2 regions of the Paenibacillus sp. NPDC058898 genome follow, and region 2 is predicted to be linked to the other one. Evidence: riboswitches for the same ligand, from Rfam matches in the RefSeq annotation. Region 2 holds a riboswitch; the other holds the start of a gene.
The links. A riboswitch is a leader RNA that binds a small molecule or an ion and turns the genes downstream of it on or off. The one in region 2 is predicted to bind ZMP and ZTP.
Positions count from the first base shown of each region.

Region 1: linked by a shared signal. The riboswitch ahead of rpiB (ribose 5-phosphate isomerase B) and the one ahead of ACOZB4_RS09405 (bifunctional 5,10-methylenetetrahydrofolate dehydrogenase/5,10-methenyltetrahydrofolate cyclohydrolase) in region 2 are both predicted to bind ZMP and ZTP.

Region 1 is NZ_JBMOSM010000005.1:162,848-167,244, forward strand. It holds gene glyA (serine hydroxymethyltransferase) at 1-446, opposite strand, end outside; gene ACOZB4_RS15630 (TIGR01440 family protein) at 537-1,121, opposite strand; gene rpiB (ribose 5-phosphate isomerase B) at 1,207-1,671, opposite strand; ZMP/ZTP riboswitch at 1,786-1,867, opposite strand; gene ACOZB4_RS15640 (low molecular weight protein arginine phosphatase) at 1,958-2,545, opposite strand; gene ACOZB4_RS15645 (manganese efflux pump MntP family protein) at 2,600-3,163, opposite strand; gene ACOZB4_RS15650 (L-threonylcarbamoyladenylate synthase) at 3,245-4,390, opposite strand.
Region 2 is NZ_JBMOSM010000003.1:228,409-232,805, reverse strand. It holds gene ACOZB4_RS09415 (GTP-binding protein) at 1-861, shown strand, start outside; gene ACOZB4_RS09410 (YolD-like family protein) at 1,337-1,588, shown strand; ZMP/ZTP riboswitch at 1,697-1,776, shown strand; gene ACOZB4_RS09405 (bifunctional 5,10-methylenetetrahydrofolate dehydrogenase/5,10-methenyltetrahydrofolate cyclohydrolase) at 1,842-2,690, shown strand; gene ACOZB4_RS09400 (LacI family DNA-binding transcriptional regulator) at 3,006-3,998, shown strand; gene ACOZB4_RS09395 (glycoside hydrolase family 32 protein) at 4,178-4,397, shown strand, end outside.

The sequences.
Region 1 (4,397 bases), on a different contig from region 2:
AACGTATCTTCTTGCACGCCGTAGGCAACAAAGTTGTACAGAAGTCCGGAAGCGTTAACCGGGCTGCCGTGAGTCAAATGGCCGCCATGGGCCAGGTTCATGCCGAGCACGGTATCTCCAGGCTTCAGGGCTGCCAAATATACCGCCATGTTCGCTTGGGCACCGGAGTGCGGCTGAACGTTGGCATGCTCGGCTCCAAACAGTTCTTTGGCACGGTCACGGGCGATATCTTCCACGATATCCACACGCTCACAGCCACCGTAATAGCGTTTGCCAGGGTAGCCTTCCGCATATTTATTCGTCAGCACCGTCCCCATTGCTTCCATAACCGCTTCGCTAACAATATTCTCAGAGGCAATCAGCTCAATGTTGCTGCGCTGACGCTTTAGCTCCAAATCCATCGCTTCCAATACAGCCGGGTCACTCTTCCGCAAATGTTCCATCATGTTCATATCCTCCCATAATCAATCGTTATTTTTTCTTGCAAAGTCAATACTACAAGTTCTCATAATTAAAAAAGCGAGTTCTCATTTGAATCAATCGCATAGTGTGGAATCATCCCTCTGCTCGAGCCGGTACACCGCGCGTTCTCCGCCAATCAGCTTCGGACGGGTATAAGCCGCGGTTACGCGCGCCTTGCCGATATAACGCTCGGTCGGTCTGAACGGAACCGCTACTCGCCGCAAATGCATGCCGATCAGCGTCTCGCCGATATCAACTCCCGCATGTGCTTCAATCGATTCCGCAAGACAAGGCTCCTTCATGCTGCGGTAAGCCGCGGAGGCCATCGACCCTCCCGCTCCCGGAATGGGAACAGCCGCCACTTCCGTCAAACCCAGCCGCTCGAGCAGCTCGCGTTCCATGACAAGCGCACGGTTCAGATGCTCACAGCATTGATAAGCCACCGCGAAACCGAATTCCGCTTGGACCTCGGCAATGCCCTGAAGGAGCTGCTGCGCCGTTTCAAGAGCGCCGCCTGTGCCGATCCGGCGTCCGACCACTTCACTGGTGCTGGATCCGATGACCAGCACTTTACTAGGTCCTAACACGGCCGCTTCGGCCAGTTCGCGGACCATACGCGCTGTCTGTTCGTTCAAGGAAACCTTGGAGATATCCGTCATGTCACAGTCCTCCCGATGATTTTTTTCACAGAAGATGCTTCAATCCCATATCACGATAGCCGCAGCCGTAAATTTACGCGTTCACTTATCGCGACTCATTCTTCAGGTAACGCTCCTCGATGGCCTTGATCTTGTTCACACGGCCGATATGGCGCTCGCCATGACTGAAATCCGTTGTCAGCCATGCGCTGACGATTTCAGCAGCAAGTCCGGGACCGACAACACGCTCACCCAACGCAATCACGTTGCTGTCGTTATGCTCGCGCGTCGCTTTGGCCGAGAACACATCATGTGTCAGCGCGCAGCGAATGCCCGGCACCTTGTTGGCTGCAATGCTCATGCCGATCCCCGTACCGCAGATCAGAATGCCGCGATCCGCTTCACCCGAGACTACCTTCTCGCACACAGGAAGGGCATAATCGGGATAATCCACGGAATCGGAACAGCCGCAGCCCAGATCCTCCACCTCGTGTCCAAGACCCCGAATGACTTCCACGATCTCCTCTTTCAGACGAATGCCGGCATGATCCGTACCCAATGCAATTTTCATCTATGAAAAACCCCCTCGTATGTTCGCTTTTGCGTTTTAGCTTGTTTCATTATAACCCAAATCGGGCGCAAAAGACGAAAAAAGAGCAGTCGGCGCACGTATGGTGCTCCAAATGCTCTTTGCCCAGGCGACCGGCCGTATATTCCGATGCTCCATCGTGGTTTCATCCACTTCGTCGCCAGTTACACCGGATCATTGTTTTTCAACTTCATCTTAAAGCAATACCATGTGAAAGGCAAGTGGCTTTTTAGCCCAATGCTAGGCTTCATATCGTTCAAAGCAAGACTTAGTTATGCCGATCCTTCTCCAGCTTGTCCAGGAGACGGAACAACGCCGTCCGAATCTCTGCAGCCGTCGCTTCATATTCCTCCCGCGAGCCTCCAAAAGGATCGGAGATATCGAAGCTCGGAATGCGCTGGCGCAGCTCGATCAGACGCTCCCGGTCACGGTCGCTGACGTCGCGGCCCAGCGATCTGGCCAGCTCAAGCGCCGCATACAGACTATCCTGCTCCCGCAGATCATCCAGCACCCGCCTGTCATCCTCAACAAACTCTTTCAGCGTATGCATCTTGTCTGCGGCGTGCGGGAACTGCCTTATAGCATACTGCTTATGCGACTGGGTCAACGTCAGGATCAAGTCTGACCACTCCACCAGATTCGCAGTCAACGGTTTGGACACCAAGCGTTCCTGGATATCCTGGTCTCGTAGTATGGACTCCGCATGATGGGACACCGGCATTCCATCCACGGCCGAGACACCGGCGGACTTCGTTTCCAGCGGGATGCCCCGTTGTTTGGCAAGCTTGCGCAGCATGCCTTCAGCCATTGGACTGCGGCAGGTATTTCCTGTGCAGACAAACAGTATATTTTTCACGGTCCCGTTCCTCCCGTTAGTAGGTTCTTTGGGGTTATTGTAACAAATATAACGTCAAAAGATAAACATGACACCAAATATAACCAAAATGAGCCCACCCAGCATTTCACCGTACTCCCCCAGTCTATTGCTTACCTGACGGCCAAGCAGCAAACCGAGAATGGACAGCAAACCGCCCACGATCCCGAAGGAGATCACGATCAACAGTACATCATCCACAAACATCCCGAGTGAAACGCCTACCGAGAAGGAATCGATGCTGACGCTAAGCGAAAACAGCAGCATGCCTAAAAATGCGGTAGGATGTATTCGCTGTCCTTCTCCACCCCGCCAGGCGTTATACATCATATGTCCGCCTAACAGAAGCAGCAGCCCGCCGGCCGCAAGCCCTGTGACGTGACCCAGTAACATGCCTACATAGCGGCCGGCAAATAAGCCCAGCAGCGGCATCAGCATGTGAAACAACGCGATCATGAAGCTGATGCCCAGCATATGGCCTAAGCGCATGCCGCTTCTCATTCCGACTCCGATTCCAAGCGAAAATGCGTCTAGACCGAGTGCAACCGCCATCAGCAGAATCGCCGCAAGCTGTCCCGATTGGACAGACGCCTCCAGCATGCCCATTCCCCCAAGTCCCATGGTCTTGTACAACATATGCGGACAAGGGGTAAATGATGCCAAAAGCGTTCACTCGGCGGGTCAATTCACATCGATGATGTGGTGTCCCGCGGCCTTCAACAGCCGGTTCATGACGGCTGCCCCGAGGCCTTGCTCCGGGCACGCTTCGGCCAGAATGAAGGTCGCGCCTTCGTCATCGAATCGGCGCAGGCCGGCGTACAGCCGGCGGGCCGCTTCCTCCGGCGCGGCCAGGCTGCCGAGCGAGACGGCAACGTCCGCGTGGTAGTGACCGATGTGCTCGTCGAATGACAGCACGCCGGTCACCTCCCCGCGCCGGCCGGCCGCCTCAAGCTCGGCCGCGATGCGTGCCGACACCGCGTCGGCACGCGGGCCCTGCACCACGCACATCGCACCCTTCGGTGCGTAGTGCGTGTACTTCATGCCCGGCGAGCGCGGCGCCGGGCTCCCCGCCTCCCCGGCGGCGCGATGCAGCGCCGGGTCCATGCGCACGCTTGCCGCAACTGCGGCAAGCTGCTCCGCCGTGACGCCGCCCGGGCGAAGCACCGTGACGGCCCCGTCTTCGCCGACTTGCACGACCGTCGACTCGACGCCCACCCCGGCCGGGCCGCCGTCGAGGACGCCGTCGATCGCCCCCGCCAGATCCTCCAGGACATGGCTGGCCAGCGTCGGGCTTGGCCGACCGGAACGGTTCGCGCTCGGCGCAGCCAGCGGACGCCCGGCGGCGCTGATCAAAGCCAGCGCCACATTGTGATCCGGCATCCGTACGGCAACGGTATCGAGACCTGCCGTCACGCGAGGGGAAACAGCACCCGGTTTAACGGGCAGTACCAGCGATAGCGGCCCAGGCCAGAACCTTGCCATCAGCGCCCGTTCCGTCTCATTTACATGAAGGACCAAACCGTCAAGCTGAGCTAGCTCCGAAATATGCACAATCAACGGATTGTCCGACGGCCGGCCTTTCGCGGCAAAGACGCGCTCGACCGCTTCTGTATTGCCGGCGTCCGCGCCAAGCCCGTAGACCGTTTCCGTCGGAAAGGCCACCGTTCCGCCGAGCTCAAGCACCTGCCCCGCTTCCCCAAGCGCTTGCTTTGCCTCATTCTCCAAACTTAAGCTCTCCCTAGAGAGCGAGTTCGAGACGTGCCACACTTGGGTTGATTTTGCACCAACCTGGCGGAAGCCGTTATCCCGCTGCTGGTTAGGTTCCATGCCGTTC
Region 2 (4,397 bases):
TATCCAGATGAGGTATCCGGTGTACAGCTGTCCGACCTAGCCCGGCTGGATTGCATGGTGACGGTTGTAGACGCGAACCGATTCTGGAAAGACTTCTCTTCGGGCCAAAGCCTGCTCGATCGGAAGGAAGCGCTTGGCGAAGAGGATACACGGGAAGTCGTGGATCTGTTGATCGACCAGGTTGAGACGTGTGATGTGCTGCTGTTGAACAAATGTGATCTGGTAAGCGATGACGAATTGGCCAAGGTGGAAGGCATACTTCATAAGCTTCAGCCAAGCGCCAAAATCATACGTACCGTTAAAGGACAAGTCGCACCTGCGGAAATTCTGAATACCGGTTTATTCGACTTTGAGAAAGCCAGTCAGGCCCCCGGCTGGATTCAGGAGCTTCAGAAGGAAGAGCATGTGCCAGAAACGGATGAATACGGCATCAGCTCTTTTGTTTATCGGAGAAGAAGACCGTTTCATCCGGAGCGGCTGGCCGCATTCATGAGTTATTGGCCGGAAGAGGTCGTACGCGCGAAAGGGATCGCTTGGCTGGCAGTGCTTGAGGATGTTGCGGCAAGTCTAAGTCAAGCGGGTCCTTCGATTCAGTTCGGGCCAGCTGGATATTGGGTGGCTGCTTTAACCGAGCAGGAACAGCAGGAGCTGATTCAGAGTGAGCCGGATGTGCAGCGAAAATGGGATGCCGTCTGGGGGGATCGGATGACCGAGCTCGTGATGATCGGGATTGGGATGGAACAGTCACTAATCGAGCAGGAGCTGGACGATTGTCTGTTGACCGAGCAGGAAATGCAGCTGGATTGGTCGACGTTTAACAATCCGCTGCCATGGATGGCCATCGAAGAGCTATCACTGTAAGGTTATATTTTTTTGATTAAAATTAATCGTAATAATTACGAATGGATAAAGAGCCACTTGAGGGCTTTACAGGTTTTCTAGAATATAATCCCCTTTGCGTAGACAGTGCTGAAGAAGAGCGCTACAGTTTACTTAAGGGGATTTTTGTCATGGAAAAGTTCAAAAGAAGAATACGAAAGAAGCAGGGGAATATGCAGAAATTCATCATTTAAAAACTCAATTGCAGGAAAAGTTATTACCCTGTTTAGAAAGCGCCCTTCAGAAGGACGGGGTTTAAAAAAATCATTTAATGATGTGGTCAATCTATTTATCTGTCCAGAACTTATACCTATCAAGTCCAGAGCACCTGTTTTGTATTTGTTGTATAATAGGAAGAATAGGAAGAAGATTCCCAATTCATGTTTCGATGATAGCTTTAACGTATTTCAGAATGTAATGCTGACGCATGAGCAACATCAATCAGGAGGACAAGGAAATGGCAAAAGCAAAGGTTCCAAAGAGACCCACTAGAGATGAGTTTGTACTGGAAGAACTCGGAAATCAGCTTACGGAAGCTTACCAGGAGGAATCGGTTATCGTGCTGACGGTCTGGGGAAGAGAAGAGGCGGTCCGCGGGCAAATCGATCAAATGGACTCCCGAACAGGGAAGGTACATATGAAACAGAATGGCGTTATTACGAAGGTTCCTTTTATGGACATTATGGAAGTGAATTATCCGAGAGACTAATCAGAATCATGTGTGCTTCCCGCAAATGAATCAAAGAGATTGTGATTTAAAGCGGTCGGCTTCATACCCGGTAGCGCGATGTCCAAAGTCGTGGTATATTAAAAAAAGTTATCTATGTGTTACTGGCGTAGCTTGGGGTACCAAGAGGGAGCACATAGGATCATATGCCGTACGCCTGGGCAAGAGGTAAGGAGACGATCAGTCGCCTTGCCTCTTTATGTTTTTTAATACAATGGCGAAGGAGCGGATTAGCATGAGTAAGGAACCCGTAATTTTAGATGGAAAAAAGGTATCCGACGATATCAAGACCAAGCTGGCTGTAAAGGTACAGGAATTGAAGTTGCAGGGGGTAACGCCTTGTCTGGCAACGATTCTGGTTGGCGATGATCCTGCTTCGGCGACCTATGTGCGGATGAAGGGAAATGCTTGCGAGCGGCTTGGCATCATATCCAAAAAAGTGGTACTGGAGACATCGACAACGACCGAGGAGCTGATTGCTGCGATTCAAGAGCTGAACGAGGATCCGAATGTCCACGGTATTCTGCTGCAGCATCCGGTACCGCATCATATCGATGAACGGGCAGCCTTTGATGCCATTGACATTAAAAAAGACGTGGATGGAGTAACCACGCTCGGTTTCTCGCAAAATGCGTTTGGTTTTGCCGATTATCCGTCTTGTACGCCTGCTGCGATTATTGCGATTATGGATTATTATGATCTGCCGATCGAAGGGAAGCATGCCGTGGTGGTCGGACGCAGTCCGATTCTGGGTAAGCCGGTATCGATGAATCTGCTTAATCGCAATGCTACCGTTACGATCTGCCACTCGAGAACGAAGAACCTTGGGGAGATTGTGTCCCAGGGAGATATCGTGGTTGCGGCCGTAGGCAAGCCTAATTTGATTCAAGGGGACTGGATCAAGCCGGGAGCCGTCGTATTGGATGCCGGCTATAATCCAGGCAATATCGGCGACTGCGATTACGATGCCTGCGCGAAGTTGGCATCCGCAATTACACCAGTACCTGCCGGTGTTGGCCCCGTTACGATTGCTACATTGCTGAAGCATACCGTCGAATCGGCTGAGCGAACCGTGCAAGGTTAACAGTAACCATGTAATAACGGGATAAGGCACGGTCCATTTGCGCGTCCCGAAAGGGGATTTGCATGAAGAATCCCCCTTTGAATCGCTTCGTTCCTCGCTAGAATCTGGAACGCAGAAAAGTATTGCCCATCAAATGCTCGGGGTGGAGTCTGCATTTCACGGATCCCTGGAAGTCATGGTATAGTTAGGAAAAAGCAAAATCGAAGGGGAGAGATTCATGCACAAACAACTCATTTCCAGTTGTGCTGCGGAGCAAGGAGCTGTGGAGGATAATCTGTTCGTTGCAGCGCCGCAAGCGGCTCCCGGGAGCACCGAATGAAGAACACGATTGCAGATATTGCCAAAAAAGCCGGAGTTGCCAAAAGCACGGTCTCCCGTTTCTTAAACGGAGGTTCTGTCAGTAATGCAACACGCCGTAAGATAGAGCTGGTCATTCAGGAAACCGGCTATATTCCGAATTCGTTCGCACAGAGCTTGAAAGCGAAAAAAACCAGCATGATCGGCACCATTGTGCCGCGTCTGGATTCATTCTCAGCATCGCAGACCGTTGCCGGCATGGATGAAGAATTAAGGAAACACGGTTATCAGCTTCTCATTATTAATGCAAGCCAGGACTTATCCAGGGAGATTGAAGCGCTGTATGATCTCGCCAGACAAAAAATATCTGGCATTATTTTATTCGCCACTCAGGTGACGGAAACGCATCTTGCCGCGATTAAAGAGATCGGCATCCCCGTCATCCTGCTCGGACAACAGCATAAGGATGTCCACAGCATGATATATAACGACTATGCCGCAGGTTATGACATGGGCCGATATGTGCTGTCCATGGGACACCGTCATATATCTTATATCGGCGTGACGGAAAAAGACGTTGCTGTCGGAGTTCAGCGGAAGGAAGGGTTTCTGAAGGCGTTAAGCGAGTATGACGAGGTGGAGGCGGTTCTCTATGAGAGTGGGTTTAAGATGTCGGATGGTGTAAAGACCGCATTGTCCATTTTTGAGTTGAACCGAACGCTGCCAACTGCAATGGTCTGCGCTACCGACAACATCGCGTTAGGCGTTATGAAAGCGGCTCATATGAAGGGCATCCAGATCCCCAACGAACTCTCCGTTACCGGATTTGGCGGATACGACGTTACCGAGGTAATTCATCCCGGATTGACAACGGTTAAATATGGATATTCCCAAGCGGGCCACCTCGCCGCTCAGCATATCATAAAGCTGGTCAACGACGAGCCTGTGGATTTCCTGACGGTCATGAATTGCGATATGATTCATCGGGAAAGCGTTGACAATCTAAAATAGGTATTTTATACTGGAAAAAAGGAACCGGTTCCAATACTGCTTTTGCTTGGTATTGGAGCTGAGTTCATTATTTTTAACCCTGATTGGAACCGGTTCCGTTATAAATGGGTTAGGCTGATGTTCACGCATAGCATGATCAGTTTGTTTTTTGAGAAAGCCTATATACAAGGAGAAGAGACATGGACAGAGAACGGAGATACCGACGCCTGGATCAGGCCTCTCCTGAAGAGATTGCCTCCTTGAAGGAGCAAGCAAAACGCAGCGAATGGAGGCAGAGGTTTCACGTACAGCCCATCATGGGCTTGCTGAATGACCCCAACGGATTTTCTTATTATAACGGGAAATACCACTTGTTTTATCAATGGTTTCCTCTGGGCACGTTTCACGGCCTGAAATACT